Regions from separate parts of the Terrimonas rubra genome, predicted to be linked through region 1. Evidence: riboswitches for the same ligand, from Rfam matches in the RefSeq annotation. Region 1 holds a riboswitch; the other holds the start of a gene.

Region 1 (16,373 bases):
ATATCGGCAAAGGAAATATAACCTGCCACAGCGGGATTAATATGTATCAATTGAGCCACCAGGTGTTTGATCAGTACATCATCCTTAGAGGAAGCTTTTATAATAGCCCTGTGACCACTGACAAATACACATAAAAGATCGTGAAAGCCTACCAGCGGAATATTGCCGGCCATAACAATGCCCACATTTTTGGGGTTTTCAATAGCCTGTTCGCTGATCCCGTAACTACGGGTCCATTCTTCCAAAGCCCCCGGCTGTAAAAAACTGTGGGCAATCTGGTGGGCAGCCCTGTTTATAAATGCTTCCGTAAACCAGCCGTTCTGTAGCTGTGCTTTATACACGGCTTCCTGCCAGGCTTCATTATTTTCCGAGATATATTGTCCTAAACTTACTAAAGCCTGTATTCGTTCTTGTAAAATCATTACCAAAGGTTTACTTTTGCATTTCGTTGAGCGTAATTTTGCAAAAGTAAGTTCAACCGTTTAATTAGTTCAAATTATGGCAATTAAGATTACTGATGAGTGTATAAATTGTGGAGCCTGCGAGCCGGAATGTCCCAATAACGCTATTTATGAAGGTGGGGTGGAATGGGCCGTGGCCGATGGTACGGGTGTAACCGGTATGTTTACCTTAATGGATGGTTCACAGGTAGATGCGCATACAAAAAATGACCCTATAAGCGTAGATGTATACTTTATTTCCCCTAATAAATGTACCGAATGCCAGGGCTTTCATGAGGAGCCCCAATGTGCGGCGGTTTGCCCGGTAGATTGTTGTGTACCGGATGAAATGTACCAGGAAACCGTAGCCGAATTGCTGGAAAAGAAAGAAAAACTGCACGTATAACAGGCTTATTGCCTGTGCCCGGATGTGCATAAAATTTTTAGGAAACAGGTATTATATATAGTAACTTGTACTCAACATTCAACACTATCTTGAATGTAAACAACTTCGGTTGTTATTAAGCAGGCGGGTGATATTTCCCGTCGTAAAAAGGTGAAGTACCATACCGGTCTTCACCTTTATTATTTTAAGTCCGTTCCATATTGCCAAAAACAGGTTAAATTAAACATTCTATGCTGTTTTCTGCAATACAAATACCCTGCATACGTTAGTCTCAGCAGGTTTAACGGTATATAAATGCGTTCACCTACATTTTATTTTATGTTACCCTTTTTTTCAATAATATTTGTGTTATTAAATTAGGCAAAGAATATGAAGAAAAATATAGCCCTGGTTACCGGGGGCTTTTCCGGCGAAGCTGTCATTTCCTACAAAACGGCTGCCACCATTGAGAATAACCTGGACAAAAGCTTATATAATGTTTACAAAATAGATCTTACCAAAAACGGCTGGTTTTATGAAGTGGCCGATGGCCGTAAGGTTACGGTTAATAAAAACGACTTTTCTTTGCAATTAGATGGCCAGCAGGTAAAATTTGATGCGGTTTTTATTGCCATGCACGGCACACCCGGCGAAGACGGGAAACTGCAGGGCTATTTTGATATGCTCAAAATACCTTACACCAGCTGTGATGCCACTACTTCGGCCATCACTTTTAATAAACGGTTCACCGTGGCGGTGGCTAAAATGGCGGGCATTGCCGTAGCCGAATCGGTACACCTGTATAGAAACAACGCTTATAACTGCGAGGCTATTTTACAGCAACTCACACTACCCGTGTTTGTAAAACCGGCTAATGGCGGTTCCAGCATTGGTATGAGTAAAGTATCCCAGCCCGGCGACCTGCAGGCGGCTATTGATAAGGCTTTTAATGAGGACGACCAAGTGCTGGTAGAGCAGATGATCACCGGGCGCGAGTTTACCGTAGGCGTATTTAAAACAGAAGGTAATATTATTGTACTGCCGCTTACCGAAGTAAAGGCGCACGACAGCAAAGACTTTTTCGATTTTGAAGCCAAGTATGAAGGCAAATCAACCGAAATTACACCCGCACAGGTAGATGAAAGTATTGCCAATAAAGTAAGAGAGGCTGCACAAAAAATTTATGCGGTGTTCAACTGCCGTGGTGTTATACGTATTGACTTTATTTACCACGAGGCCAGCGGGCAACCGCATATGCTGGAAATAAATACCATTCCCGGCCAGAGCGAAGCCAGTATTGTACCACAACAGGTAAAAGAAATGGGCTGGAGTTTAAAGGAGTTTTATGCTAAATTAGTGAATGAATGTTTCGCATAAACCGGCTGGTAAAAAACTGTAAATAGGCCTGGTCTCAATTATTATTAAACATAAATAAGTACATGTTTAAATTTATCACTACCCGTCCTTTGTGGGTAAACATTTTAGCAGGTATAGCACTCATGGTGATTATATTTTTCCTGTTTGTATTATCCTTGCAATGGCTCACCAATCATAACGAATCCTCAACAGTACCCTATGTAATGGGAAAAAGTTATGATGAGGCGGAAAAAATATTAAACAAAGCCGGTTTTGAAGTGGTGATACAGGACTCCGTATACACCGATACCACCAAACCGCTCACCGTATTAAAACAGGTGCCGGAAGGCGATGAGCTGGTAAAAAACAACCGTACGGTTTACTTAACCATTAACAGGGCGGTAGCCCCGCCGGTTGAAATGCCGAATATTGTGGGGTATAGTTTTCGCAGTGCCGAAATGGCTTTAAAAACGGCGGGCTTAAAAGTGGGGGATACTATTTTTAAACCCGACTTTGCCCGTAACTCTGTACTGGAACAGCTTTTTAATGGCACTGCTATTAAACAGGGTACTAAAATTCCGATGGGTAGCCGTATTGATCTGGTGCTGGGTAATGGTATAGGTGACAGGGAATTTATTGTGCCGCAATTGATCGGTAAAACCTATTGCGATGCACTGGCAGAATTAGAAGCCAACGGCCTTGGGCTTGGCGTGGTGATTGCCGACGGTATAAGTGATACCTGTAATGCTTATATTTACTGGCAAAGTCCTGAGCGGTACGATGAGGATAAAAAATTCCGCCGCATTCGTTCCGGACAATTAATGGATATTAAATTACAAACCGAAAGACCGGCCATTGATTCGGCAAAAGCCATCATGCCACCGGTACCGGCAGACGAATAAAAAAAACATAGTTATGCAAACAATTACCATAGACGAATTAAAGGCACGTTTAGATGCCGGCGAAACAGTAAACATTGTAGATGTGCGTGAGCCACACGAACACGCGGAATTTAATATTGGCGGCGTACTGGTGCCCTTGGGCCAGGTGCGTGATATGCAGGTAGATGAGCTGGAGGCGTTTAAAGACCAGGAGCTCATTGTGTATTGCCGCAGTGGTAACCGGAGTGGCCAGGCCTGTATGGTGCTTGACTCCCTGGGTTTTGAAAATACCAAGAACCTGGTTGGCGGTATGTTAGCCTGGCAGGAAAAGTTTGGTGGTTAAAATTTTTAAAGGCCCTCGCAAGGGCCTTTTTTTATACTTGCTAAAGGGTTGCAGTCTCTTGCTGAAAGGGGCCATCTTTCAGCGTTTGGTTCACTAACCAACAGAAGCTATTTTTATATGAGAAAAATTGTACTGCCATTGCTCATGAGCATTTACTTGTGCTTTCTTCTTACTGCTGATATAAATGCTCAGGATAAAACCGATCCTGTATATTATGGTAATATAAATTGGGTAAAAACCAATAATGATATTATCAGGTATAGTCAGACGGATATTCAAAAAGGAGGAAATAAAAAAGCGGATTCCGTTTCTTTAAAAGTGTTAGGTTCATTAGATGAACATCAAAATTTAATTAGTTCTCCATTCGACGCTATGGCTTTTGAATCCTTTCATGGCATTGAAGAAAAAAAGTATGCGATAAAAGATATTTCAGCGACAAGCTTACAGGAAGTCATGCAGGTGATACCAGAGAATGGTACAGTCTATGTCCGGTATCAAAAAGTTACAGTATTATTAGATCGTGTTATTATCTCCCTGCGTGTTTATTTTAAAGACTCTGTTGATGTAGCTACACAAAAAAAGGAGGTTGCTGCCTTTGCAAAACTTCAATATACCGATTCAGTCAGGTATTATACTAAGGAAGAAGAAGAAAAACTTTATTTGGAAGCGGGTGGCGATGAAAGCTGGAAGTCAGTACTTGATGTTAGTCCTTTTCCTGCAGTTGCAGAGGTTTTTATAAAGCTGCAGTATATAAATGAAAAAGATATTCCTGTAATAGTAAAAACAATAGAACAATCTAAATTGGTCTCATCAGTTGAATATCCCAGGGCAATGAAGTATAACCAGATAACTCAAATAAATCAACTATACCAGGTTCCTTTTATTCTTAAAATTCAATATGATTAATGTAAATGTACCGGAGAATATTGTTTAATAGACACGGTTCGTGTCACACGAACCAAGGCCGGTGAGTAGCATTACCGAACGTACAAGTGTGCGACGCAACAACAGCCAAATCAGGGGAGGGACGATGGTAACAAAAAACAAAGCCCCTCTTTGCAGAAGGGCTTTATCATTACTAAAAATATTTTACAGGCTAATATTTACGCCAATCATAAAATTGGTGCCTGCCATCGGGTAATAACCATTATCTGCTCCTACGGTACCATCTAAGCGATACGCATAGTTCCAGCCATTGGGCTCGTATTTTTTATTCAATACATTATTTACCTGGCCAATAATATACCATTGTTTAAAGAACTTATTTTTTAAGGTTAATATGGCTCTTATATCCTGCGTATAAAAATCATTCAAAGAACGGGTTTTATTCTGGGTATTATCCAGGTACTGTTTGCCCACATACTTACCCAGTAAGCTGAACTCCAGGTTTTTTGCCGGTAAAAAATTAAGATCATAGCCGGCGATCACGGCAGGCGAAAAGGCAATACTGGTATTTTCATGGGCTATACCAAAATAACCTAACTTGTTCCAGTCCGCATCATAATCTTCTACATACTCGGTAAATGCTTTTATTTTATTACGGCTGAAAGTGGCATTAGCATTGATATTGGCCCAGGTACTAAAAATATAACCGGCCTGCAGTTCAATACCTGTACGGTAGCTGTCCGGCACATTAATGCGGGTAGCTGCACCAACATCATTGATCTGGCCGGTAAGTACCAGCTGGTTTTTATACAACATATAATACAGGTTGGCGGCGGCATAAAACTTATCGGTACGTTTTTCTACACCGGCTTCAAAATCGTGTAACTGCTCATGTTTTGGCTGGCTGAGCACACCGGCCTCAAAATCATCCCGGTTGGGTTCTTTATTGGCAGCTGCATAACTAACAAAGGCGTTCCAGCCATTTACTAAATAGTTGATACCTATTTTGGGGTTCACAAAATTGAACTTACGTTTAACCTGCAATGTTGGGTTGTCCTCAAATCCCTTCATCTGGTGTTGTACATAACGGTACTGTATATCCGTAAATAAACTCCAGGCATTGGTAAAGGAGTACTGCCATTTGGCAAAGCCGTTGATATCGGTTTTATTAGCCGGGTTATTATAATAAATATACCCGTTGTCAAAACCATACTTCGCCCATATTACTTTACCAATATGGTCGCCGGTATAACGGCTCCAGCCGCCACCCAGCGTTATCTCGTGTTTCTCCTGTTTATACCGGATCGAAAATATCTGGCCGTAAAAGTAATTATCCAGCCATTTCTGGCGTACCAGGTCGGTGCTGGTAATAGTGGTATCGCCTAATACTACATCAGGTACACGGTACTCGCTTAAAAGCTGTTCGCCCTTATAATTCTCATAATAACCCTTGCCACGGGTTAAAAAGAAAGCCGTATTCAGGTGCCAGCGGCTGTTTACCTGGTGGTCCAGGAAAAGCTGGTAATGGGTCTGGTTATAATTATCCGTTTCATTATCATAAGGCTCACCGGGTTTATCTGTACCGGCGGGGTTATAGGTCCGGTCATTCTTTAACCTGCTGGCCGAAATGCCGTTCCAGGCCTGGTAGGTTTTTTCTTTACCCGAAAAAACATTCAGGCGCAGGGTAGTGCGTTCCCTTAAATAAGCGCCGGATAAATAAAACGCCTGTAAATCGCTGCTGGCACGGTCAATATAACCGTCACTGGCAATACGGCTTAAACGGGCATCCAGGGTAAAAGCATTATTGATCAGGCCGCTTCCTACCTTAACGGTATTTTTCCAGGTGTTAAAGGAGCCGTAACTATTGTTCAGCTCGGCATATGGCTTTTCGTTCACTTCATTGGTGGATAAACTAACGGTAGCGCCAAAAGCACCGGTTCCGTTGGAGGAAGTACCCACACCACGCTGTATCTGTATGGAGTTCACCGATGAGGTAAAATCGGGCAGGTTCACAAAAAATGTTCCCTGGCTCTCCGCATCGTTGTAAGGAATACCATTCAGCGTAATATTAATACGGGTAGCATCTGTACCCCGTATACGCAGGCCGGTATAACCAATGCCCGTACCGGCATCCGAACTTACCACTACCGATGGGGTACGGTTCAGTACAAAAGGAATGTCCTGCCCCTGGTTCAGCTTCTGGATGGCCGCTTTGTTTAAATTGGTCTTTGTAAAAGGTGTTTTTTCGCCGGCGCGGATCGCTTTTACTTCAATGGGCGATAACTGGTAAAAGCTGTCGGCAACGGCAGTAGTTTGTTGGGCATGTAAAATGCCAGCTACTCCTAAGTAGCTGAGAGTCAATAAAATCCTCTTCATTTTTTTTAATGAGTTTTGTTTTAAAAAATAATGAGAGGGAAATGCTGTAGTAGAAAGGAAATAGAAATAGTCAACCATCCTTCCCTGCGCAGGCATTACCCTGATCAGGTTTGCGGGTTTAATCTCAGCCGGTTGTTTTTAGGCAACAAGCACCCCGGGAAACACTGTAAAAATGCCCTTAAACGGTGCACCATTTAAAAGCGGCACCAAAGATAGCAGAATATTTTTACATTTTTTGTAACATTCTGTTCTCCCTTATCGTAATACCCTATATAACTACTTAACTTTTTTAAAATAAAACGAGTATGAAACCCATCACTATTGCTTTAATTGCCCTCACTTTATTGTGCAGTAACCTTTTATCCGCACAAAAAGTAATTACCGATAACAATGCCAATGCGCAGAAAAGAACCCTGTCCGGAAGCTTTTCGGCCATCAGCGTATCCAGCGGTGTTGCGGCTTATTTAACCGAGGGTAATGAAGAAGCAGTAGCGGTAAGCGCTGTTGACGATGAATTCCGCGACCGGATCATTACTGAAGTAAAGAACGGCACCTTACATATTTACTACAAACAGGATGAAAATAAAAAATGGATCAAAGGCGATAAAAGATTAAAAGCCTATGTGTCCTATAAAAGCTTAAAAAACATCCGTATTTCATCCGGGGCTTCCGTTACTTCCAATGAATATATCAATGCCGACAAATTAAATATGGACTTATCTTCGGGGGCCGTTTTCAATGGTTCAATAAAAGCGGATAAGGCTGTCATCAGTCAGAACAGTGGTGCAGTAGCCAATGTGGCGGGTAATGTGCAACAACTGGAGGTAAGCTCCAGCAGCGGTGCAAAATTTAAAGGAAAGAATTTGCAAACTGTAGCCTGTGAGGCTTCGGCCAGCAGTGGCGGCCATGTAGAGGTAAGTTGCTCCGAATCGTTAAATGCCGATGCCAGCAGCGGGGGAAAAATAGCTTTTAACAGTAATAACAATGCCATCCACGTTAAAAAAATAAAAAGCAGCGGTGGCTCCATTGTAAACAGTAAATAATTTAACAAACAGAGGATTCATGAAACGGATAAACTTTCTTATTGCTTTTTTAATCACTGCCGTTATTGCCCAGGCGCAGAAGATATACGATGCCAATGCCACCTTACGTACGGTAGGCGATTTTAAGGCCATTTCTATCAGCAACGCTTTCAGTGTGTACATTTCGCAAAGCAATGAAACCGCGCTGGCGGTAAGCGCCGAAAATAAAAACGATATTAAAAACATTGTGACCGAAGTAGAGGATGGTGTTTTAAAAATTAAATACGATGAAAGAGGCAGCTGGCGTGGTGATAAAAAACTGAAGGCCTATATTTCTTTCAAAGACCTGAACAGGATCATCATGAAAGGCGCTACCGACCTGTATATTGTTACGCCTGTTAACCTGCCGTCCCTGCAGGTGGATGCTTCGGGAGCCAGCAACTTTAAAACGCTTACCGGGGTATTAAATATTGACGAAATGGTGATTAAATCCCAGGGAGCATCCGATATACAGTTAAAAGGTAAGGTAAACAAACTGGTCATTGATGCCAGTGGTGCCAGCGATATTAAATCCTATGCCCTGGTGGCCAATAACTGCGATATCAAGGCCAGCGGTGCCAGCGATATTAAACTAACGGTAAATGGCGAATTAACGGTTAATGCCAGCGGCGCCAGCGATATCCGTTATAAAGGCTCAGCTACGGTAAGTGATATTAAATCCACCGGCGCCAGCTCGGTAAGTAAAGTAAATGATTAAAATAGCTGTATAATTAAGGTGAATTCCTAACCGGGGCTGAAGCAATTCAACCCCGGTTTTTTATGACAGATCCTTCATTTTGAAAATATACCCATGAATATTTTTCAATTAGTTTGGCTGGTAATATAAATCCCCTTAATTTTGCACCCTCATCGCGAGGTAGAGCAGCGGTAGCTCGTTGGGCTCATAACCCAAAGGTCGGGAGTTCGATCCTCCCCCTCGCAACAAAAGAAAAAGTTGGCCTTTTGAGCCAACTTTTTTTATAGGTGTATGTGAGTCCAGGTCTTTTAAGCAAATTCCAGCTCCTTATTTTTAATCTTCAGGTTTACGGCCGATACCCTGATCTGTTGTAATACCGCAGAAAGTTCCTTGATCCTTTCGGCAGATAACTGGCTGTACAGTTTTATCTCGTTCAAAAAATATACATTGGCATTAATGATCTCCCTGGCCGTTCTGCCCGAAAAAACATTCACAAACAAATGCACAATGCCTTTTACTATCTGGTTATCGCTGTCACCGGCATAATAAATCTTACCGTCCACATACTTGGCTTCCAGCCATATTTTCGACTTGGTGGCTTTTACCAGGTTCTCGTCCGTTTTCTTAATGGAATAAGCAGCAGTATCTTTTTTACCAAAATGGGCCAGGTGACGGAAGTAATTGAATTTGCTCTTCATACCATCAATAATGGACTCAAACTCTTCAATAATTTTGTCCTGTACTTTGTTCAAATTCATAATACAAATTTTTCAGTTTATTAAAGTGGTTACCCGGCGTTCTTCATAGTGGTTATCACATGTTGTATGTGTACACATCATGCCAATAACACAAAATTATCCCGGTGCGGTTTTCAGCAGCAGTCCCTGCATTTTATACAGCCGATTATGTAATAAAATGGAGTTATTCTGTAATATGTTCTTCCTGCGGGTAATTGCGTGCAGGGGTTAAAAAAGTCCTACATTGCGCCCTGTTAGCATAAAAAACAAAATAGTATAATGGCGGGCTGTCATAAAGGTCCCGCCAGCATATAAATGAATGAAGCATTTCCCGGTAATAAAAAACTCCTGTTTACGGACGGCTGCAAAGGCCGGGGGCTATGAACTTATGGTGCCGCTATCAGCTGTAGTTCCGGCTGCTGCGGGCTTCGCTGTCGCTCCGGCCCCGGTAAAACCGTGGCTGCCCCTGCGCATCCGGCAGCCCTTCAGCAACAGTACTTCGTATCGGCTCAGGGCAATCGTAAAAATGATGCTCTTTTTATTATTGGGTATCATCGCCATCAACCATTTGCAGGCACAAACCGATACCAGTAAAACCTTACATAAAATAACCGTATCAGCTTTAAAATACAAAAACCCATACCGTTCTGCGGTTCCCACGCAGTTACTGCAAAAAAATATATTACAACAGCTAAATGCCCCCACCATTGGTGATGCAGCCAACTATTTCTCCGGTGTATTGGTTAAAGATTATGGCGGGGTTGGGGGATTAAAAACAGTATCGGTCCGCAGCCTGGGAGCTGCCCATACCGGCATTGCCTACGATGGCATTGCTGTTTCCGATGTACAGGCCGGGCAAATTGATATGTCCCGTTTCTCCAGTTCTTTTGTGCAGACGCTGTTACTGGAGATAGGTTTGCCTCAACAGCTTTTACAGCCTGCCCGTTTGCAGGGTTCAGCTGCCTTATTATCTGTTAATACGCCTTTTAACTATCCTGCTGCCGCAACACAAACCAAATGGCAGGCAGGGCTCCACGCCGGCTCTTTCGGCTTATGGCAGCCCTTTGCCGGGGTACAATTGCCGGTGTCAAAACGAACTACCCTTGGTGTCAATGCCGAAGCTTTCTTTTCAAAGGGCAACTATCCCTACCAGGAGCGTAACGGCAATATTGTGGAAGATCATAAACGGGTAAACAGCGATATTCAATCGGTACAGGCCGAACTGAACCTGAGAACCATCTTTAAAGACAGCGCCAGCTTACAGCTAAAAAGCTGGGGTTATCATTCGGAAAGAGGATTGCCCGGCGCCGTTATATTTTACAATAACCGTTCGGTGCAACGGCTGTGGAATAAAGACTTTTTCCTGCAGGCAAAATATACCAGGGCCCTGGCCCCGCATACAGACCTGTTGCTGGCGGCTAAATACAATTATGCCTATACCCGGTATATTGATCCTGCTTTTTTAAATAATACCGGCGGGCTCGATAACCGGTACACCCAGCAGGAGGGGTACTTTAGTGCAGCTATTCAGCGCAGCTTGTTGTCATGCCTGTCAATGTCACTGGCATCAGATATAGCATATACCGGTTTAACGGCCAACAGTAACGTAAAAGGTAAGCCCGAAAGGTTATCCTTATGGAATGCGCTTAGCGTAAAATATGCGCAAAACCTGTGGCAGGTGAACGGCACTTTATTGTGGCAGCATTTTAACGATAAAACCCGGCATCAGCCATCGGCGGGTACTACCGGTAAAATAACCCCCGGTATCAGTACTACCTGGCAATGGGCTGCTGAAAGTCCTTTTATGCTGCGTTTCTTTTACAAGCACATATTCCGCATGCCTACTTTTAACGACCTGTATTACAATTTTATCGGCTCCCGTAATTTGCTGCCCGAGCTGGCAAAGCAATATAACGCGGGCATCAGTTATTCCAAAGGCCTTACGGGTTTTGTTCAGCAACTGAATATCAGTGCCGATGGTTATATCAACACCATTCATGATAAAATAGTGGCCATGCCTTCGCAAAATATGTTTGTATGGGCTATGATGAATGTAGGTAAAGTGCGTATTACGGGTATCGATATTAATACCGATGTACAGGGTAAATGGAAAGAGCATTTTAGCTGGATGTTACGCCTGGCCTATACCTGGCAAAAAGCATTGGATATTACCAGCCGGGCCGAAAGCAGTTATAAAAACTTTATACCCTATACACCGGAGCATTCGGGGTCTGGTATATTTTCTTTGTCCTGGAAAAAATGGACAGCCGGGTATAACCTGCTTTTTTCGGGCACCCGCTATACCCAGAAAGAAAATCATCCTACCAATGAGTTGAACGGTTGGGGTATTCACGATATTTTTGTGGCCCGGACGCTCAGCTATAAGCAGTATGACCTGCAGCTGAGGACCGGTGTAAACAATTTAACCAGCCGTGCATATGATATTGTAAATAGCTATCCTATGCCGGGACGTAATGTTAAGATCAGCCTGTTGGTGAATAACCTGTAAAACACAAGCAAATATTAAAAACAAATAATAAACAAACATAGATGAAAACAAGAACACTGAAGCTCCTGGTTGCAGCCCTTTCCGGCAGTTTACTATTCGCGTCCTGCCAAAAAGAAGATGATCCGGTAGTAGTAACCCCTGAAACACCGGCTGATGGCTTATTCGTTTTAAATGAAGGCACTTTTTTTGCCAACAATACCACACTCACCTATTACGATGCCGCCACCAAAACGGCAACCACCGATTTTTACCGTAATAAAAACGGCCATGGCCTGGGCGATACCGGCAACGACTTTATTAAATACGGTACCAAATTCTACTTTGTAGTAAATGTGTCCAGTTATGTGCAGGTAACCAACAGTGAAGGGGTTGATGTTAAAAAGATCGATTTCCTGGGTGATGGTGGTGTAAAAAGAGAACCACGTTATATAGTACCCTATAAAAATAAAGTATTGGTAAGCTCATATGATGGCACAGTAGCCGTGATTGATACTGCTTCTTTAACCATTGATAAATTTATAACAGTAGGTAGTAATCCTGAGCAGATTGCTGTGGCCGGCGATAAACTATTTGTTGCCAATTCCGGGGGATTTAGTTACCCTGTTTTTGACTCTACCGTTTCGGTAGTAGACCTGGCTTCTTATACCGAAGTACATAAAGTGAAAGTGGGTAAAAACCCCGGGGCTATTGTGGCCGATAATGCAGGCAATGTATATGTTGCCTGTACCGGTAATTACAGTGATATAGGTCCTACATTGGTTAAAATAAATGCATTCACACATGCTATTCTTAAAACAGTTGACCTTCCTGTTGGGAAAATGCGTTTTAATAATGGACTTATATATGCAACACCTGGGTATCTGGGCGATGGAAAGGTAAAAACAATTAACCCAAACACCCTGACAGTAGCTAGTGCTAATTTTATTACTGATGGTACCAGTGTTACCTCACCGTATGGTATTGACATTGATACTCAAAATGGCGATATATATATAACAGATAATAAAAACAGTATGTCATCAGGTGAGGTGTTTTGTTTCGATAATACAGGGAAAAAGAAATTTTCATTTGCTACAACCCCCGGATTAAATCCTAATAAAGTAGTAATTATAAGAAAGTAAAAAGTACTTCTTAATAGTTACTTGGTTATAATAAGATGGGCGGCCTTAAGGCCGCCCATCTTATTAACGCACAGTTATTTAAGCAGGGTATAAAAAAATCCGGCTTGGCCTGAATTATATTGGTACGGTTTTTTCATTAAGGGTAGTAACAAGATCTTAGGACTAAAACCAAATTCTATAATCAATAAATTTCAGGTTATGAAAAAAGAAAGCCCATCCGAAGATATGTCAACATTGGTGTCATGCATGAACAATGCCACCCGTAAGGGGTTTAAAGCAGATTTTCGTGTAACCGAAAATGGCCTGGAGTCTTCCTCCAATGATAAAGTGTTTCAACCTGCTGATGTATGCATTGAAAACTTTTATCGTTTTGAAGGCGAGAGTGACCCGGCCGATAGCACTATCCTGTATTTAATAAAAACCAATACCGGTTTAAAAGGCGTTTTGCTGGATGCCTATGGCGCCTATGCCGATGACAATGTGAGTGCATTTATCCAGAATGTTGAATGCATTGTAAAAAAAGAACCTACCAAATTAAGAAAATCGAAAGCAAGGTTGCGTCGCAAAAAAATTGCAGCCGTAGCCATAGCAGCTTCTATTATTGGCGGTACTTTTTATTACCTCATCAGGAACAGTAAAAAAAGAAAACTACAGTTCGCCTGTTAAGTTTTTCAGGGATAAAACATAAAGAATATTTTATAGGTATTTTTTATGCGCTAACTAACAAAAGCACCGATATAAAAGAGGGACCTAAGTAATTAGGTCCCTCTTGCTGTTAACAGCCTGTATACAATCACTGTTACGGCAAACAATAAACTACCCTGGTGTAAAGCTGTCTGGCACAAAGCAGCCGATTTTAAAGGTTGTTTACCTATGCCTGGTTTGGGCCCGGCCCTGTCACCATGCTAACCAAACCAGGGTAGTGCTGTTTGAAATTATATTTGTGATGAGTGTTCTTTATAACAGACCACTATTGTATTAATTGAACAGTTGCAGCAGATAAGGGCAATAAAAAAAGGAGCTTCTGTAGAAACTCCTTTTAAAGTGGGTATGTGTTTGTGAAATGCTCCCGGAAATTGTTGAAGGGGTTCAAAGGCTTACTACAGCCTTTAATTAACCAGCCTTTTACGCTGCTGGTGCAGTAACTGGTATAACAGGGCGCCTACAAAAGGCACTGAAATCACCAGGATCTGCCAGAATCTTTTTTGATAAGTAAATAAGTCTTTGGTTCCGCTTACAAGTACGATCATCCATACCCAGTAAATGGCAGCAAGTACAAGGGCCACGGTTAGCAGGGGATAATTAAAAAGGGCTTCGTCCGGTTTAATTAAAAAGCTAAGCATGCCTGTAAATAAAGCTATTATTGCTACCACAAACGGAGGAATGTTTACTATTTTCATAACCTATTGTTTTAGTGGTTAAAAAATTGCCCGTATTAGTTTCACAAGCTTTAAATGTATATTTTATAGTATGCAAAACCGTACCAAAAAACTGGCCTCCCTTTAATTTATGATTTATTTTAAGCCGGTCAAAAGCCGGTAAAATGTAGGGAATAAAGAATATTTTTTTGTTTATTGGCGGTCTGCTGTATCTTAATACAAAAAAAGCATGTTGCGTAATGTATTATTGGTAATACTGTCTCTTATTTATTTTCAATCAATTGCACAACAGTTCGGGGGGCACCCGGCCTCCACCAAATGGCAACAGCTGAACAGCGATACTGCCAGGGTGATTTTTAAACAGGGAAACGATAGCCTGGCCCGAGATGTGGCCGCGATCGTACATACCCTGGCAGCACAACATCCTTACAGTTTAGGAAACAAGCTTAAAAAAATAAATATCGTATTACAACCCAATACTACCATTGCAAACGGGTATGTAGGCTTGGGGCCTTTCCGCAGCGAGTTTTATATGACACCGGCCGTCAACTCCTTTCAGCAGGGCAGCACACCCTGGCATAAACAACTGGCCATACATGAGTACCGGCATGTGCAGCAGTTCAATAATTTTAATAACGGCCTTAGTAAGGTAGCCGGCATCCTGTTTGGACAGGAGGGCTATGCACTGGCTATTAATGCCTCGGTACCGGATTGGTTTTATGAAGGCGATGCGGTATATGGCGAAACTTTTTTAACACAACAGGGCCGCGGGCGTTTACCCCTGTTTAATAATATGTTCCCCGCTTTATGGCAGGCCGGGAAAAACTATTCCTGGATGAAGCTGCGCAACGGCTCATTAAAAGATTATGTACCTACCCATTATCACCTGGGCTATTTACTGGTAAATTATGGAAGAGAAACCTATGGCAATGATATATGGACAAAAGTAACCCGTGATGCCAGTGCTTTTAAAGGCTTGTTCTATCCCATGCAAAAAGCGGTAAAACGGCATACCGGTAAAACCTATAAAGCTTTTTATACCGAAGCCTTTGAGCATTACCGGCAGCAAACAAAAGCCACAGCAACCGGTCAGTTTATACTACCCGTAAATAAAAAAGTGGTCACACATTATAAATACCCATACCTGTTGGGTGGCGATAGCCTGCTTTACCTGCAATCTGCTTACAACCAGCGGGAGGCTTTAATGATCAAAGAGGGAGATCACACCACACGCCTGCGTTTCCTGGATATAAGGGACGATGACCAGTTTAATTATAACAATGGCAAAGTAGTGTACAGTGCTTATGAAAACAATGCCCGCTGGCGCTGGCACGATTACAGCGTGATCAAGGTACTGGATATTGCCACCAATAAACAGGTAACCATCGGTAAAAAAACAAAATACTTCAGGCCCGATATAACGGCTGACGGCAGCAAAATTGTAGCTACCCATGTGGCAGTGAACGGGCAAACGGCTTTGCATGTATTAGATGCGGTCAATGGTGGTCTTATCAGGGAGTTAAAGGACAAAGATATCAGCTATTACGCCGATCCCCGCTTTATGGATGCGGCCAATATTGTTTTTGCAGCCCGTTACAACAATGGTACCATGGCACTGGTAAAAGTAAATATCAGTGATGGTAGTTTTATAAGGCTTACACCGGCCACCCATAAAGTAGTGGGCAACCCCTATGTGCAAAACGATTCACTCTACTTTACAGCCGGGTATGATGGTGGTGATCATGCATACATGTTATCACTTACCAATAATAACCTGTACAAAATAGCTGCCTCTGCCCAGGGTAATTATAACCTGCATGCCGGCCAGAATAAAATAGCCTGGAGTAGTTTTAGTGCAGAAGGATTTAATATTGAGCAGCAGGATATTAGCAGCAAACAATGGCTGCCGGTGGATATAAGCAGTTTAACTGCGGATACCGTTCCGGTACCTTTAGCATGGCCGGGTACGGCAGGTAGTGATAATGTTACTACTTATCCAAAACACAAACACCTGGTGAATGCACATAGCTGGCGGCCTTATTATGAAGATCCCCTGCTTACCTATTCGCTCTACAGCGAAAATATATTGAACACCTTGCAGTCCGAACTGTTTTACCAGTATAATGAGAACGACCGTACCCATTCTACCGGTATCAACCTGGCTTATGGCGGCTGGTATCCGCAAATTACGGGCGGGGCGCAA
Region 2 (16,373 bases), on a different contig from region 1:
AGAACATAACGAACTCCCCGCAACTGTTCAGATTAAGCATTGCTAGCAGTATGCTTTGTTATATTGCTTTTTTGCTGCTTCCCCTGGTACTGTACAAAATATTGCACGGAGTAAATGAGCAGTATGCCAAACTGATGGTGATTTTGGCCATTGTGAGTGTGCCTATGTCCTTTATTAACCTGCAGCACAAATTTGCCATACTTAACCTGGTGGAAGGTGCGGGTTACCTGGATGTTTATAATACGGAGGAGTTACAGGCCCAGGTAATGCAACTACTGGACAATTATAATTCCGGTTTACGGGTGTGCCAGGTGTTCTGGGGTCTTTGGCTATTTCCTTTCGGTTACCTGGTGTATAAATCGGGCGTATTACCCAAAATACTGGGTATTTTATTAATGCTGGGTTGCATAGGTTACCTGCTGAGTGTATTTGCCAATACCATCTTTGTAAATTTTCATCAATATACTGTTTCAAAATTCATCACCCTGCCGGCTACACTGGGCGAAATAGGTACCTGTTTATGGTTGCTGATCTTTGGCAGAAAAAGTAAAAAAACTGAAAATGGCTAACACTTATTTTGAAGATATGAAGGTAAATGTGAGAATTAAGCTGTCCGCTTTGTGGACATCGCTGATGTTCTGCTACCTGTATGGAGATTATTTTGAGTTGTATGTTCCCGGCAAAACGGAAGGCTTAATAACAGGGGAAAATATGCTGGACACTCCCCTGAAGTTATTTGCCGCCACCTTTATGTTAACAGTGCCCGCGCTGATGGTGTTTTTATCGCTGGTACTCAAACCGGCAGTTTGCAGGATAGTAAATATAATATTAGGAATATTTTTTACCCTGTTAATGTTACTGATAGCCGCTTCTTCCTTGACCGGGTGGCGTATTTTTTACGTTTTCCTGGCCATAGTGGAGAGCATAATTACGATATGTGTGATATGGCAGGCATGGAACTGGCCTAAAACGGAAGCGGCCGGGGTTTAATTGAGCTGTAACAAAGGACAGCATAACAATGCGCTGCATTTTTATTAATTTAGATATACGCAAGCCGGTAAAGTATTGGCAGGTGTAAATTATTAATTAATGCAGGCATGGAAAATAGTTTAATACCATCCTTACAAAGGATGCAGCAATATTTCAGATCGGGGGCAACACAGGCTTACGCATTCAGAAAACAGCAGTTGCAACAACTTAAAAAAGGCATTAAAGCCCATGAACAGGAGCTGCAAACAGCCCTGTTTACCGACCTGCGCAAAAATGCCGAAGAAACCTGGGTTACCGAAACGGGTTTTGTATTAAATGAACTGGATTATGCCCTGGCCAACCTGGAGCATTGGATGCGTAAAGAATATGTGGATACCAACCTGCTTAACTTTCCCGGCACCAGTTATATAAAAGCCGAGCCTATGGGCACTGTGCTCATCATTGGTCCCTGGAACTATCCCTTACAATTAATTATGGTACCCCTTATCGGGGCTATTGGCGCCGGCAACTGTGTGGTAATAAAACCCAGCGAGTTTGCACCGGCCACCCTGGCGGTTATTAAAAAAATTATTGAAACGGTTTTCAACCCGGAATACATAATGGTGGCCGAGGGAGAAGGCCATGAAATTGTGCCGGCACTGATGCAGCATTTTACGTTTGACCTGGTTTTTTATACCGGCAGCCCGGCAGTAGGAAAAACAATTTATAAAATGGCAGCTGAGAACCTGGTGCCGGTGGTGCTGGAACTGGGTGGTAAAAGTCCCTGTGTGGTAGAGCGGGATGCCAATATTAAAGTAGCGGCACAACGTATTGTACAGGCCAAATTTTCCAACGCGGGGCAAATGTGTATCGCCCCCGATTATATACTGGTACATACATCGGTTAAAGAAAAATTACTACAGGCTTTACAACGAACAATAGAAAAGTTTTTTGGCGCCGATCCTGCTGAAAGTTATGACTACGGCCGTATCATTAACACCAAACAGTTTGACCGTTTAACCGGTTATTTACAAAACGGTAACATTGTAACGGGCGGGCAATACAACCGGGACGACCTGTATATTGCACCAACGGTGATGACAGATACCGGCGATAATGCCCCGGTTATGCAGGACGAAATTTTTGGCCCCATATTACCGGTACTGGAATACAGCAGTATGCCGGAAGCCTTACACATTATTGCGAAACATCCCAACCCGCTGGCATTTTATATTTACTCGGGCAGTAGTAAAAAACAGGAACAATGGCTGCAGGCCGTACCATCGGGCAATGCCTGTATCAATACCAGCAGTATGCACGCCACCAACCATCATTTACCCTTTGGCGGAAGAGGCACCAGCGGTATCGGTGCTTATCATGGTAAACATAGTTTTGACACTTTCAGTCATAAAAAAGGCATTTTAAAAAGTCCTACCTGGTTTGATCCCGCAGCAAAATACCCGAGTTTGAAAGGGAAGCTGGGATTGTTGAAAAAGATAGTATAGTAATCTTAGATCTCAGATCTCAGATCTGAGATCTAAGATTTATTTGACCAGCGTTACCGTTCCTTTTATCACCACCGGCAGGTTCTCATTACAGATAGCTTCGATAATATATACAAATACCGTGGTGGTTTCAACGGGTTGTCCTTTGATACGGCCGTCCCAGCCGCTGTTGATATCATTAGCCCGGATGTTTTTGCGGCTGAATACCAGCTCGCCCCAGCGGTTAAAGATGTTGAAGGATTTTATTTCCTGTACACCAAAGCTTTTACCGATATAAAATATATCATTCTTACCATCGCCGTTTGGTGTAAAGGCATTGGGCACATAAATGGCTCCTTTGTTACACAATACCGTTACCCTTACTTCATCGGTTGTACTGCAATTGTATTGATTGGTAACCGTAAGGCTATAGGTAATATCATCATCGGCCACAAATGAGGGAAGGGCACAGTTGGTACAACTTAATCCCGTTGCAGGTTGCCACAAATATTTTTCTACATCACTGCTAACAGTCGGGTTAAATATATGTTCCTGGCCGGCATTGATCACCACATCGGCTCCAAGGTCAACAGTTGGGTAAGGGCCTACCACCACCAATACATGCCCGGTTTCATTGGGACAAACATTCTGGCTGATACCCGTAACGCTATAGGTAGTTGTTTGGGTAGGGGCTGCCACCGGGTCAGGAATATTGGGGTTGTTTAAACCTGTAACGGGCGACCACACAAATTGATTGGTATTACCTGCTGCCTGCAACTGTACGGATTTACCAATACAGATCACCTGGTTATCGCTATGGGTTAAACGTACTCTTCTGTCTACGGTAATAAGCACCGAATCTTTCTGTATACAGTTAAACTGGTTGGTCACCGTAACATAATACTTGGTGGTGTTGGCCGGTGATACCACAGGGTTGGGGCTATCGGAACCGGAAATAATGCCTTGTGTTGGGGTCCAGGAATACTGTACGCCATCACCTGCCTGTAGCTGAATACTGGTCTGCTCACATATAGTAGCCGTTTGCGGCGTGGCATTGGGTACGGGTAAAGGATGGATCGTAATGTTTTTGGTAATTACCTCCACACAGTTATGTTTCGTGGTAACAGTAAAGGTTAATACATAATCACCCGCCTGTGTAAAACGGTAGGATGCCTGGCCGGTATTGCTGATAACGGTATTATTTAAACGCCATACGGTACTTATTACCTGGTCTTCCGATTGAATGGAAGCCGTGAAGGCAAGTTCGTTCTGGGCACATTTTTCTTCTTCACCGCTGATCGTTACAACAGGGGCCGTATACACTTTTATCATTTGCGGCAATACATACTGATCGCGGCAACCATTTACTGTTGCTAATAGCAGCGATGGGTAATACTCACCGGGCGAAGGATAGGTATAACTGCCGCCATTTAACGGTAAGGAGGGGGTGATACCATTATCATAATTCCAGGTAAAACTATTGATGGGGAAGGCGCTGCTGCCTGTATTGGTAAATAGTACTTCGCCGGTTGCGCAATGAAAATGATTATCAACGGTGAAACGGGCCACCACCGAATCAATAATAATATTACGGGTAACCGTTATGCTACAGTTATTGGAGGTAGTAACGGTTAATGATAATACATGGTTACCGGGTTGACGATAATCCACCTTAAAAACAGGATCGTTGGTTCCCATGGTTACGCCATTCAGCTGCCATTGATAAGTAGTGACAGGATCAATGCTGTTGATGACCGCATGGTATTGCAGGGTAGACCCAGGTTGTAAACAATTTACATCCAGCCCATCGATCTGTGCAGCGGGCATGGGGTGCACGGTAACCGTTTTAGAAAGATTATCAGTACAACCATACTGTGAAGCCACCGCCAGGTTGATGGTATAGGTATTGGGAATAGAATAAGCGTGTGGTGGCGGAGTACTGCCGTTAAATGAAGGGCTGCCGTCACCCAGGTTCCAGGTTTGTGCGGTAAAGCCCGAAAAGCCTGGTACCGTGGACAGGTTGGTAAAACTAACCGTACCATTACCACAGAAAACATTTTCGTCAATAGTAAAGTTGGCAACAACAGAATCTATTACAATATTCCTGGAAATAGTAGTGCTGCAATCCTTATCCGTTGTAACGGTCAGCAGTAACTGGTGAATGCCGGGTTGGCGGTAATCGATATTCAGCGAAGCGCTGTTAGTGCCTACTGGCGTACCGTTTAATTGCCAGGCATATTGCGTCACCATATCCGTGGTGTTTACCACCGCTTCATACTGCAGGGAAGAGCCGGGTGTTAAACAGTTATTATCCGGCCCGGTAATTTGTACAGTGGGAGAGCTGTTAACCTGTATCACGGTTTGGGCCATATCGGTACAGCCATATTGCGATCCGGTTTGTAAACTTACAGTATACGTGCCGGGGCTGTTATAGGTATGTGCCGGCGGGTTAGCGCCGGTAAAACTGCTGCCATCACCGAAATTCCAGGTCTGGTTTACAAAGCCGGAAAAAGATGGAACGGCTGAGTTATTGGTAAAGTTGACTGTGCCGGCATCACAGAATGCTGTATTATCGGCGGTGAATATGGCTTTTACCGAATCAACAATTACGTTGTTTGCAGGACGCAGGGTAAAGGAGCAGCCTTCCGGACTTCTTAATATTACATTGGGGTTATAAATACCCGCCAGGTTATATACATGTGATATGGTATGATTGGTGGCCGATGGTGTTACAGGGGTGCCATCATTAAAGTCCCAGGCATAACTGCTGATATTGCTGCCGGTTACCTGCATATTCAGCGTATAGGGTTTACAGCCGGGCAATACATCGGCAATTAAATTTCCTCTCGGGCCTTTTACGGTGATGGGTTTTGAAATAGTGCTTTCGCAGCCTAATGAGCGAACGGTTAAGGTTACCATATAATCATTAGGTACCGGGTAGATGACGGGTTGCGGGGTTGCACTGGTAGAGCCGGTACCGCCATTACCAAAATCCCAGGTATAGGTAGCTGGCTGCCCGAAGGTTTCGGACAGGTTGACAAAGCCCAGGCTTATAGGTGCGCATTGGGTAATACTACCGCCGGGTTCAAAATCGGCGACGGGCTTTACAATGCGTATATAGTTGTTTTGTGTATAGGTGTGGGTGCAGCCGTTTTCATCCATCACGGTCAATGTAATGGTGTACTCGTCATCGCCGGCATAAGTATGTGTTTGTGCCGCGTTACTATTGGTCGCTACTTCTGCACTGCCATCGCCAAAATTCCAGGTAAACTTGTAGTTGGGTGCAGCTGGGGTTCCCTGTGCGTTGGATGTATTGTAAAATGTTACAGTGTAATTATTACAGCGTAAAGGACTACTGGCATAAAAAGAAGCCTGCGGACGATATGCTTTGATATAATCCGGTTTTAATACCACATCACTGCGGCAGCCATTGGCATCTTCCACCGTTAAGCTTACCGCATAGGCCCGGTAATAGCTGCTATTGTTATAACTATGCGTTACGGGGTCCGCACTGGTTTGGGTAATATTAGTACCATCGCCAAAATTCCAGATCCACCTGACAATAGGCACTGATGGATCAATGGGGGTTTGTGTGGGCGTAAACCTTACGTCAAAGTTTTGATCGCAGGAGGTTAACACATCGGCCGTAAAATCGGCTGTTGGTCCATCTACAATGATCTGTATACTGTTATCGGAAACCGTTGAACAGTTTAACCGATCAATAATAGTTAAGGTAGCGGTATAGGTGCCTGTTGCTGTATAGGTATGAGAGGTTACACCATCCAATGCTGGCAGGGGCGGGTTGGTATTGTTGATGGTGGTAACAGGAGAGCCATCACCAAAGTTCCAGGTATAACTGCGTACACGATCGGCATTAATGCCCGCAGGCGTAAAAGTTACGGTACCATTAGGGCAAACAGCAATGGGGCTGGCCGTAAAAGCCGGTACGATGGGTTCGTTGGTAACAGTTATCACCCGGGTAGTGGTTACCAGTGCACCGGTTGCGGTAATTTCACGGGTCAGGGTTACCGTATAGGTATCGGGGCCGCTAAAGGTATGTGTAATGGTGGCGTTATTGCCGGTTATCTCGTTAGCGGCCCCTGAAGCGGGGTCGCCAAAATTCCAGCTATACACGGTAGTGCCCGGTACATTATTGGCCGTAAAAGTATAAGCCAGACGATTGGCACAACTGCCGCCATTATTACCAAAGCCACCGCCTCCGCCTCCTCCGCCACCACCTTCTCCGGGCGGGCATTCATCGGTAACGGTAACCACCACTTCATCATAGGTGGTACATCCTTCGGGTGTTTGAGCGGTAACCCTTACGGTGAAAGTTCCGGCAGTGGTGTATAAATGCGTTGCGGTAGAATAGTTGTTGTTTGGTGTAACTATATAGTCCGGGCTGCCATCGCCAAAATTCCAGGTATACTGTACACCGGCAATGGGTGTAACCAGGTTGTTTAAGTAGGAATTAAAAGTGGTGAATAAAGGTTTACAGCCGCTTTGCGGAGTGTAATTATAAATATCTATGGCGGGTATAGCCGTTCTTACAACCATGGTGGTGCTACGGCTATTACAGGCCGCATTGGGGTTATCAGGGTCGGTGACTGTTACGGTAACAGTATAATTACCGGCGCTGCCATAACTGTGGCCGATGGTGCTAAGGCCTGTACCTGACTGACTGTTGCCGTCACCAAAATCCCAGTTATAAATATAGTTGGGGTTAAGCGGTGTAGCGGTTGCTGTAAATGTTGTGCTGAAGGGTAACTGGCATGCAGCTGTTGGCAAAGCACTTACTGTAATATCGGGTCTTGGCGAAACGGTTACATTAGTGGTAATAATGTCTTCACAACCGCTGCGGTAACGTACGGTAGCGGTAATGGTATAAGTGCCCGGCGAGGGATAAGTATAGTATATGCCGTTGCTGCCGTTTACCACGGTACCGTTTCCAAAATCCCAGCTTACGTTTTGTAACCAGTTGGATGGTGTAGTAGCGGGAAAAGAGAAATAGCCCGATGTATTGACACAAAGATTGGCCGGTCCGCTTAATACCGGCGGTGTTGCCGGCTTGCCAACATATACCGTACGGCTGGCTGTATTACTGTTACAGTTAGTGCCGTTATTGGCGTTTAAAGTAATAGTATACACGCCGGGTGTGGTATAACTGTGAACGGGTACGGCATCGGTTGAGGTTTCGCCATTCCCAAAATCCCAGGCATAGGTTAAAGTACCGCTGCCGGTAGTGTTATTGGTAAAGGTTGGTGTAAACGGTAAAGTACAGCTGGCATCGGCGTCTACTGTAAAGGCTGCACTGGGTCGGTTGTGTACAGTAATATAATTAGGCCTGGTTTCGGCATCGCTGCGGCAGCCCCAGTTATTCTCCACAAAAAGGGATACGGTGTACTGGCCATTGGTGGTAAAGCTGTAGGAAGGGTTCTGTGTACTGGCCGAGCCGGCGCCAAAACTCCAGTTCCAGGTAGTGATACTGCCGGTGGCCGTGGTGGATGCATCGGTAAAATTTACCGGCAGGGTGGCACAACCGATCAGGGTACTGGCGTTGAAATTGGCTACGGGTTTGGGGTGTACCGTTACGGTTTGCTGCTGGGTTTGTGTAGTGCCGTTGCTGAAGTTAACGGTCAGTTGTATAGTATAGGTACCAGGGGTATTAAAATTAGCTCCCACGGTAGGGTCAGTATTGCTGATCGGGCCGCTGCCCAGGTTCCAGCTGCGGCTTACTACGGTGGCGCCGGAGGAGATATCGGTAAAGTTTACGGACAGGGGTGCACAACCACTGGGGTTATCAATGGTAAATGCGGCTGTTTGGGCATAGGTACCGGTAACCAGCAGGCTACATATAATAGTACATAAACAAAAACGCAGTAGTTGTTGGTATTTCTTTACAAACCCTGTCATCTTAGGAACGGCTGTAAAGATACCTGCTATACCGAAAAAATCTACATTAAGATTATGTAAGGAGACAGGAACAGATAAACGGAAATGCCGGGGTACTCCCGTACATTGATCGTATCTTGCACGTAATAATAAACCAGGTGGTACGTAAAAGGTTATATAAACTATTGAAACGCATTGTTGTTATTAGTGTTATACTATGTACTACGTTTGCAGTATATGTATTTATTGTTACCAAAAACAATACAGATATGACCATCAGGCAACGCATCATGAAAGCCATTTACCCGGCTATCATGTTTTTAACTCCTAAAAAGAAAAATATGTCGCAACATAACCGGGACGGCCAGGTAAAAGCGCCGGTCTCCTTTTATACATTAAGTGCTACCGCCAATAACAAAACCGCATTTGATTTCGGGCAACTGCAGGGCAAAAAAGTATTGATCGTTAACACGGCTTCCAACTGCGGGTATACAGCCCAGTATGCCGAATTGCAAAAACTATATGAGCAGCATAAGGATAAACTGGTGATACTGGGTTTTCCGGCCAACGATTTTAAGGAACAGGAAAAAGGAACCGATGAGGAAATTGCCAGTTTTTGCCAGGTGAATTTTGGCGTGAGCTTCCCGTTAATGCAAAAAACTACGGTGATCAAAAGTGCACAACAAAACAGCGTATACCAATGGCTGACCGATGCTGCCAAAAACGGTTGGAATAGCACCGCTCCGGAATGGAACTTTTCAAAATACCTAGTAGATGAGAATGGCACTTTAATTGATTATTATCCGCCATCCGTATCACCACTGAGTGAGGAGATTGTTTCACAGCTGGATTAAAATGTATGAATTGGATATTATTGATCATAGCCGGGTTGTTTGAAGTAGGCTTTGCTACCTGTTTAGGAAAAGCGAGAGAGCCCGATACCAACACGGCAGTATGGATGACAGGTTTTTTTATTTGTTTATCGGCCAGCATGTATTTGCTGTACCGGGCTTCTTTGCATATACCGCTGGGTACGGCCTACGCGGTGTGGACGGGTATCGGTGCGGTAGGTACCGTGCTGGTAGGGATCTTTATATTTAAGGAGCCGGCCACTACCTGGCGTATTGTATTTTTAGTTACACTTATTGCTTCCATTATTGGGTTAAAAGCTGTTTCTTCACACTGATTAATTTATTTATAGCAACCCCGTTGCTTTTTGCAGGATGGATTATGTAAAACAATACCGGAGTTTTATTAACAGCTATTATTTTGCTGAGGGTATACGTATTACTGCCGGCGTTACTTTGCCCGCCATCATACTTAATTTTTTCGGATTACTTCATATCGGTATTGTGGTGTCGCTGGGTGCACTTTGTGTAAGTGTGTCAGATATGCCGGGGCCTATTTTGCACCGGCGTAATGGCATGCGGGCTACGGTCATCATTATCTTTTTTGTATCCCTCATCACAGGCTTTGTTTCCTACTCTCCCGTATTGCTGGGTTTCCTGATCGCTATATTTTGTTTCCTGTTCAGTATGATAGGTGTTTACAATTCCCGGGTAAATGCCATTGGCATGTCGGCTTTACTGGTGATGGTGCTGGGTATACAACAGGTGCACAATTCACCACAGGGTATTGCACTGAACGCATTATATGTGGCCGCGGGCGGGGTTTGGTATATGCTGCTGAGTATTACCTTATACAGTTTCAGGCCTTATAAACTTATTCAGCAGGCCCTGGGTGAAAATATTATGTCGGTGGCCGATTACCTGCGCAGCCGGGCTTTGTTTTATAACAAGCAGGTAGATTATGATAAAGTGTACGGGCTGTTACTGGAAAAACAGGTGATCGTTCAGAACCAGCAGCAAACCCTGCGGGAAATGTTGTTCAAAAGCCGGCATATCATTAAGGAGTCCACCACTACCAGCCGTACTATACTGATGATATTTTCAGATACGGTTGACCTGTTTGAAAAAACCACTACTACTTTTTATGCCTACGAAGCCCTGCATAAATACTTTGATAATACTGATATATTAGAACGTTTCAGGACCATTATCATGGAAATGGCCAATGAGCTGGACGAGATAGGCCTTTCTGTTCAAAGTGGTAAATACTCCCGTGAACCGGTGGATATGCAGCAGCATTTAAAGGAGCTGCAGCAGTATTTTAATACATTCCGGGACAGCCAGCGTAACCCCGAAAACCTGGAAGCTTTATTAAGCCTGCGTAAAATATTACAATCCCTGGATGATATATCGGTGAGGTTATACACTTTACATCATTACACCGGTTATGATAAAAAATCGGCAGCTGATTATAAACTGCCCGGCGATTATGAACATTTTGTAACCCCTACTGACCTTAGCTGGAGACTGTTGCCGGATAACCTGTCCCTTAAATCAAATACTTTCCGGCATGCCCTGCGGGTGAGTATTGCTACTACTGCAGGTTATATACTCTCCCATATTTTTTCACTGGGTCACGGGTACTGGATATTACTGACCATCATCGTGATATTAAAACCTGCATACAGCCTGAGCCGGGAACGGAATTACCAGCGACTGGCCGGTACCATATTCGGCGCCTTGCTGGGTTTGGGCATCCTTACACTGATTAAAAATGAATCGGCCCTCTTTGCCATCATGTTACTGTTCATGATCGGCTCATATAGCTTTATGCGTACCCGGTATTTATTCAGTGTTATTTTTATGACACCCTTTGTACTCATTATGTTTTACCTGCTGGATACGGCACATTTCCAGGTAATACTGCAGGACAGGGTAATTGATACGGCCATTGGCTCTGTGATCGCATTTGGCGCTACCTTTTTATTAGTGCCCGCCTGGGAGAAGGAGCAGATAAAAACCTATATGATCGATGCGGTGAAGGAAAGTATTACCTACTATAAAAATGTAAGCCTGCCTTACGTGAACGAATCCTCATCGGTACTCGATTTTAAAATAAGCCGCAAGAATGCTTTTGTAGCCCAGGCCAATCTGGCGGGTGCTTTTTCGCGTATGCTGGCCGAACCAAAGAGTAAGCAGGTACATAGCAAACTCACCCACCAGTTTGTGGTAATGAGTAATATGCTCAACTCACATATTGCCACTTTATCTTATTACTCACCTACGCTATCTATCAAATACCGCTCTACCGATTTCAGCCCGGTGATAGATGATACCCTGGAGGAACTGGAGGACTGTATTGCTATTTTAAACAAAGTGGCCTGGCAGGAAGAGGAGGATGATCATCCCGAACTTGCCTTGAACAAACATGCCAATGAGCTGATAGAAAAACGGCGTACCGAAATCCAGCAGGGCCTAATGGACACCGACACCCGCATAAGATTGGGTGAACTTAAACCCATCATCGACCAGTTTTTATTTATCTCCAGGCTGGCCGGCGATTTAAAGCGAACCAGCCAGAAATTAAGTGCATGATACGTTAAAAGACGTTCCATTTTCGGTTGTGATAAGCCCCCTGCCAGAAATCGAATTCCAAATGCGATGAAGTGATGAATGCCTGTGTCATTCTTTCTCTTATTTCCGGTGTAGAGCGTTCAGCCGCGGCATCACAAATATTGATGGCCTGTTGAACCAGGGCGCCAAAATCCTCGTTGCTATAAGTTTGGATCCATTTTTTATAGGGATTATTTACTGTTTCCTGGTTTTGAAAAATATGGTCACCTACTTTTTTATATATCCAGAAACAGGGCAGTAAGGCCGCCATACCAACTTCCACTGCATCAAAAGCGGCTGTGCTTTTTAAGAAGTGAATATAATGATGGCAGGCTGGCTGCATGGTTCCCCTGTCGGTGAGACCAAAGTCTTTAAAATAGGTTTCGTGTAAGGCATTCTCTACCACAATGGCCCCTTCAGCAAAACGGATAAATGCCAGTACATCCTGTATATCGTATGCTTTAGCGCCCACAAGGGATAATGCCCTTCCAAAATGTTCCAGGTAAAGCGAATCCTGGGCCATATAAAACTTAAAGGTTTCCACGGGTAGGGTTCCGGCTGAAAGCTCCGTTATAAAAGGCATTTCCAATATAGCTTGATAACAATGCTCCACCTGTGTCCAGGTATATTCAGACCATTTCATTTTTAATTAGTTTTTGAGGATTAAAAAAATGATTCAGCGGGCCGTTCCCTTTTCCTGTTTGTACATCCTGTCCATGTTTTATGGCATCAAATACATAGGCCTGCGCTAAAGCCACAGCTTCAGCTAAAGCCTTGCCTTGCGACAGGTAAGCCGCAATTGCCGATGATAAAGTACAGCCCGAACCATGTGTGTTATTTGTTTTAAACTTTTCGGTTACAAAGGGGTCAACGCTTCCATCTTCGCTGATGAACAGGGACGTGATCTTTTCCGTTTCCTGGTGACCACCCTTTAATAATAAGGACCGGCAACCCAGGGCTCTTATTTTGTTCCCGGCAATAACCATATCATCCAGGGTCTTTACCGGCATACCGGCCAGTATAGCGCTTTCATCCATATTGGGGGTAATGATTTCGGCTACCGGCAGTAAGCGGTTGATGATGGTAGTAATGGTATCGCTTTCAATTAACCGGTGGCCGCTGGTGGCTACCATTACCGGGTCAAATACAATGGGTATTTTAGGGTATTCGCTCAGTGTATCTACAATGGTTTCCACCAGTTCAGGCGTATGTACCATGCCTATTTTTATAGCACCAGGAAAAATATCGTCTAATATGGCCCTGATCTGATCGGCCACAGCCTCTACGGGGATGGGATAGATTTTACGTACCCCCATCGTGTTTTGTACCGGCAATGCGGTTAATACCGATGTGGCATAACAGCCCAGTGCCGAGAATGTTTTTATATCGGCCTGGATGCCGGCTCCCCCGCTTCCGTCAAAACCGGCAATAGTAAGTACCGAAGGATAAGTGTATTTTTTCATTTGATTATTTCATTTTTTAAATCATAAGCGGCTTTCTCCGGGTTACTGGCACTGCAAATAGCCGATACCACTGCAATACAATCGGCGCCGGCATTTATTACTGCTTTTACATTATTCAACTGCATATTGCCGATAGCAATAAGCGGCTTAGTGGTGAGTTGTCTTATTGTTGTAATACCCTCCAGTCCCCATTCCGTAACCGTATCCGTTTTGGTAGCAGTGCCAAACACCGGACTGATACCCAGGTAATCGGCCGCTTCCATCTGCTCATTATGTAACTGTTCTATATACTCAATAGAATACCCGATGATCTTATTGGCTACATTCCACTCCCGGCGGATTTCTGCCGGTGGCAGATCATTATTGCCTACATGTATACCTGCTGCATTTACATGTTCGGCTACCATCAGGTTATCGTTAATGATCAACGGAATGTGGTATTCATCAGCAAGTGCTTTAAGTTGCAGGGCCTTTGTTGTAAACTCGGTAACGGAAGCGTTTTTCTCCCTGAGCTGAATAATGTCCACACCGCCTTTTATAGCTTGCCTGGCTACGGCTATCATGTTTTTGCCTTTACAATCTGCTTCAGAAATAACCAGGTATAATTTATACGTGAAGGAGATCATGCTGTTATACCAAGTTTTAAGCGGGCATTAAAAACTTCTTCTGTAAGGGCGTATAACTGGTCCAGTAAATGTAATTGTAAACTACCGGGGCCTTTTGACTGCTGCTCTGCCAGCTCTCCGGCGATACTTAAAACAGCCATGGCCGCCACGGCTGCTTCGGTTTTGTTTGCTGTTACGCCTGCAAAGGCACCGATAAGTGCCGTGGCCGAGCAACCCAGTCCCGTTACTTTAGTCATTAAGGGATGGCCATTCGTAATGGAAACGGTTTGTTTGCTGTCCACTACAAAATCAACAGCGCCGGATATACAAACCACTGCCTTGTATTTTTCCACCAGTAAGCGGGCGGAGGAGATGGCGTCGTTACTGGCAGCGGTGCTGTCCACGCCTTTCGTTGTAACCGTATTATTCTTAGCTAAGGCCATAATTTCAGAGGCGTTTCCCCTGATGATGGTGGGATTAAAGGCCAGTAGTTTTTGCAAAACCTCGTCGCGGTAAGCAGTGGCACCGGCGCCAACAGGATCGAGTACCCAGGGCTTATTGGACTTGTTAGCGGTTGCTGCGGCCAATAACATCGACTCAACCCAGTATTCATCCAATGTTCCGATATTGATGACCAGCGCATGGGCAATGGATACCATGTCAGCCACTTCTGAGTGGGCATGTGCCATGATAGGGGAAGCACCCACAGCCAATAGCGCATTGGCTGTATTATTCATCACTACAAAGTTGGTAATATTATGAACGAGCGGAGATTGTTGGCGTACCGTGGCGATGTGTTGCCAGAGCGATTTTTCCATTGTCATTGTTTTAATAATTAAAAAAATGCTTTAGGAAAGATCGCAACAAAATACAACCCTGCAGAAAGGTGTATTTGCTTTTCCCTACGCCGGTATTAACCGGGTCAGGTTCAAAGGGACTCTCTCAATTCTTTACAGAATACCCCTAAAGCAGGACCAAAGATAATAAAAAAATCCCCCGTATATGTGACACGGGGGAATAACTGATACAGAAACAGTTTTCAAAAACAAATAAGTGCTTGCTTTACGCTGCTACCACCTGTTTTTGTTTAATTTTTTCAATAGCTTTTTTGCTGTACTCACTGGTAATTAAACGGCCGCTGATAGCTGCTCTTTCAATTAATAATTTATCCCAGTTCTCTGTACCCTGCCAGCTTAGTTTTTTTAATTCGGCCGTTGCTTCGGGACTGCTGGCCACCAGTGTATGTGATAAACGGATGATAGATTCGTCCATACTTTCCACTGAAGGGTGCAGCTCGGCAAACAAACCTTTTTTACGGGCCCAGTCGCCGTTACGCCACATATGGGCATCAATGGCTAATTGGGTAAAGGCCGATAAGCCGATCTTTCTTTCAACGGCGGGTCCTACAACAAAGGGGCCGATGCCTAAAGCCAGTTCGCTTAATTTTACCTCTACGCCTTCAACTGCAATAGCATAATCAACCGCAGCTGCCAAACCTACACCACCGCCTACGCATTTGCTGTGTATACGGCCAATGATAAATTTAGGACAGGTACGCATAGCGTTAATTACATGCGCAAAGCCGCTGAAGAATTTTGTTCCTTCTTCGGTTGTTTTGATGGCGGCCAGTTCGGAAAAAGAAGCGCCGGCACAAAAAGCTTTTTCGCCTTCCGATCGTAAAATAATAACTTTTGTCTCGGTATCGTTACCCGCACCATGTATGGCCTGGGCCAGTTGCTCCAGCAGGCGGGATGGTAAAGAATTACTTTGGGGATGGTGAAACTCGATAGTGGTTACGCCATTATGAAACTCGCTTTTAACATATCCATTTTCCATAGTTCAAAATATTTTGTGGTGTAATAAATATACTAATTTTTGTCCTGAATATTCAGCATTATTCGTTGTTAAAATGTTAAGTTAACGGGCCACCATGGTCAGTATGGTAGCTACACCAACCAGCGGCTCATCGGTATCGTCAAAAATCTCCACCAGCCATTTTACAATGCCTTTGTCAATATCGGTTTCCTCCTTTTTATCCTGCGGTAATTTTTCTTTGCAGGTAAAACGGACACTTATTTCGGTTCCAGGGTATACGGGTTTGGTAAAGCGTAGTTCATCAATACCATAGTTCAGTAATACCGGGTTCTTTTCGTAACTGTCCACAAACAAACCGGCTGCCAGGCTCATTAATAAATAGCCATGTGCTACCTGTTTTTCAAACATAGTGCCATTAAAATCGGTACCGGCAATATGCGCATAAAAATGGTCGCCGCTCAGGTCGGCAAACTGGTCAATCAGTTCTGATGTGATCAGTTTTTTATCCGTGATCAGCTGGTCGCCGATGGCCAGTTCATCAAACGTTTTTTTGAAAGGGTGTATACCACCGGTATTGCCTTTTGCATACTGCTGGTAAACCTGTGTAATGGCGGTAAGCATAGTGGGCGAACCCTGTACTGCGGTACGTTGTAAATAATGTTTTACGCCACGTATGCCGCCCAT

The links. A riboswitch is a leader RNA that binds a small molecule or an ion and turns the genes downstream of it on or off. The one in region 1 is predicted to bind thiamine pyrophosphate.
Region 2: linked by a shared signal. The riboswitch ahead of thiM (hydroxyethylthiazole kinase) and the one ahead of ACFS6H_RS20455 (TonB-dependent receptor) in region 1 are both predicted to bind thiamine pyrophosphate.

What each region holds. Positions count from the first base shown of each region.
Region 1 is NZ_JBHUOZ010000003.1:2,620,846-2,637,218, reverse strand. Features, by position in the region: gene ACFS6H_RS20485 (acyl-CoA reductase) at 1-422, opposite strand, end outside; gene ACFS6H_RS20480 (4Fe-4S dicluster domain-containing protein) at 499-846, shown strand; gene ACFS6H_RS20475 (D-alanine--D-alanine ligase) at 1,216-2,202, shown strand; gene ACFS6H_RS20470 (PASTA domain-containing protein) at 2,265-3,083, shown strand; gene ACFS6H_RS20465 (rhodanese-like domain-containing protein) at 3,097-3,405, shown strand; gene ACFS6H_RS20460 (permease-like cell division protein FtsX) at 3,523-4,311, shown strand; gene ACFS6H_RS20455 (TonB-dependent receptor) at 4,495-6,666, opposite strand; TPP riboswitch at 6,731-6,833, opposite strand; gene ACFS6H_RS20450 (head GIN domain-containing protein) at 6,972-7,709, shown strand; gene ACFS6H_RS20445 (head GIN domain-containing protein) at 7,729-8,445, shown strand; tRNA gene ACFS6H_RS20440 (tRNA-Met) at 8,599-8,670, shown strand; gene ACFS6H_RS20435 (SufE family protein) at 8,733-9,182, opposite strand; gene ACFS6H_RS20430 (TonB-dependent receptor plug domain-containing protein) at 9,688-11,670, shown strand; gene ACFS6H_RS20425 (DUF5074 domain-containing protein) at 11,712-12,791, shown strand; gene ACFS6H_RS20420 (hypothetical protein) at 12,990-13,457, shown strand; gene ACFS6H_RS20415 (hypothetical protein) at 13,901-14,191, opposite strand; gene ACFS6H_RS20410 (hypothetical protein) at 14,400-16,373, shown strand, end outside.
Region 2 is NZ_JBHUOZ010000002.1:270,720-287,092, reverse strand. Features, by position in the region: gene ACFS6H_RS09550 (DUF4386 domain-containing protein) at 1-569, shown strand, start outside; gene ACFS6H_RS09545 (DUF6326 family protein) at 562-990, shown strand; gene ACFS6H_RS09540 (aldehyde dehydrogenase) at 1,098-2,474, shown strand; gene ACFS6H_RS09535 (PKD domain-containing protein) at 2,514-8,366, opposite strand; gene ACFS6H_RS09530 (glutathione peroxidase) at 8,483-9,199, shown strand; gene ACFS6H_RS09525 (DMT family transporter) at 9,205-9,531, shown strand; gene ACFS6H_RS09520 (FUSC family membrane protein) at 9,569-11,788, shown strand; gene tenA (thiaminase II) at 11,793-12,449, opposite strand; gene thiD (bifunctional hydroxymethylpyrimidine kinase/phosphomethylpyrimidine kinase) at 12,436-13,269, opposite strand; gene thiE (thiamine phosphate synthase) at 13,266-13,895, opposite strand; gene thiM (hydroxyethylthiazole kinase) at 13,892-14,692, opposite strand; TPP riboswitch at 14,757-14,849, opposite strand; gene ACFS6H_RS09495 (enoyl-CoA hydratase/isomerase family protein) at 14,937-15,710, opposite strand; gene paaZ (phenylacetic acid degradation bifunctional protein PaaZ) at 15,792-16,373, opposite strand, start outside.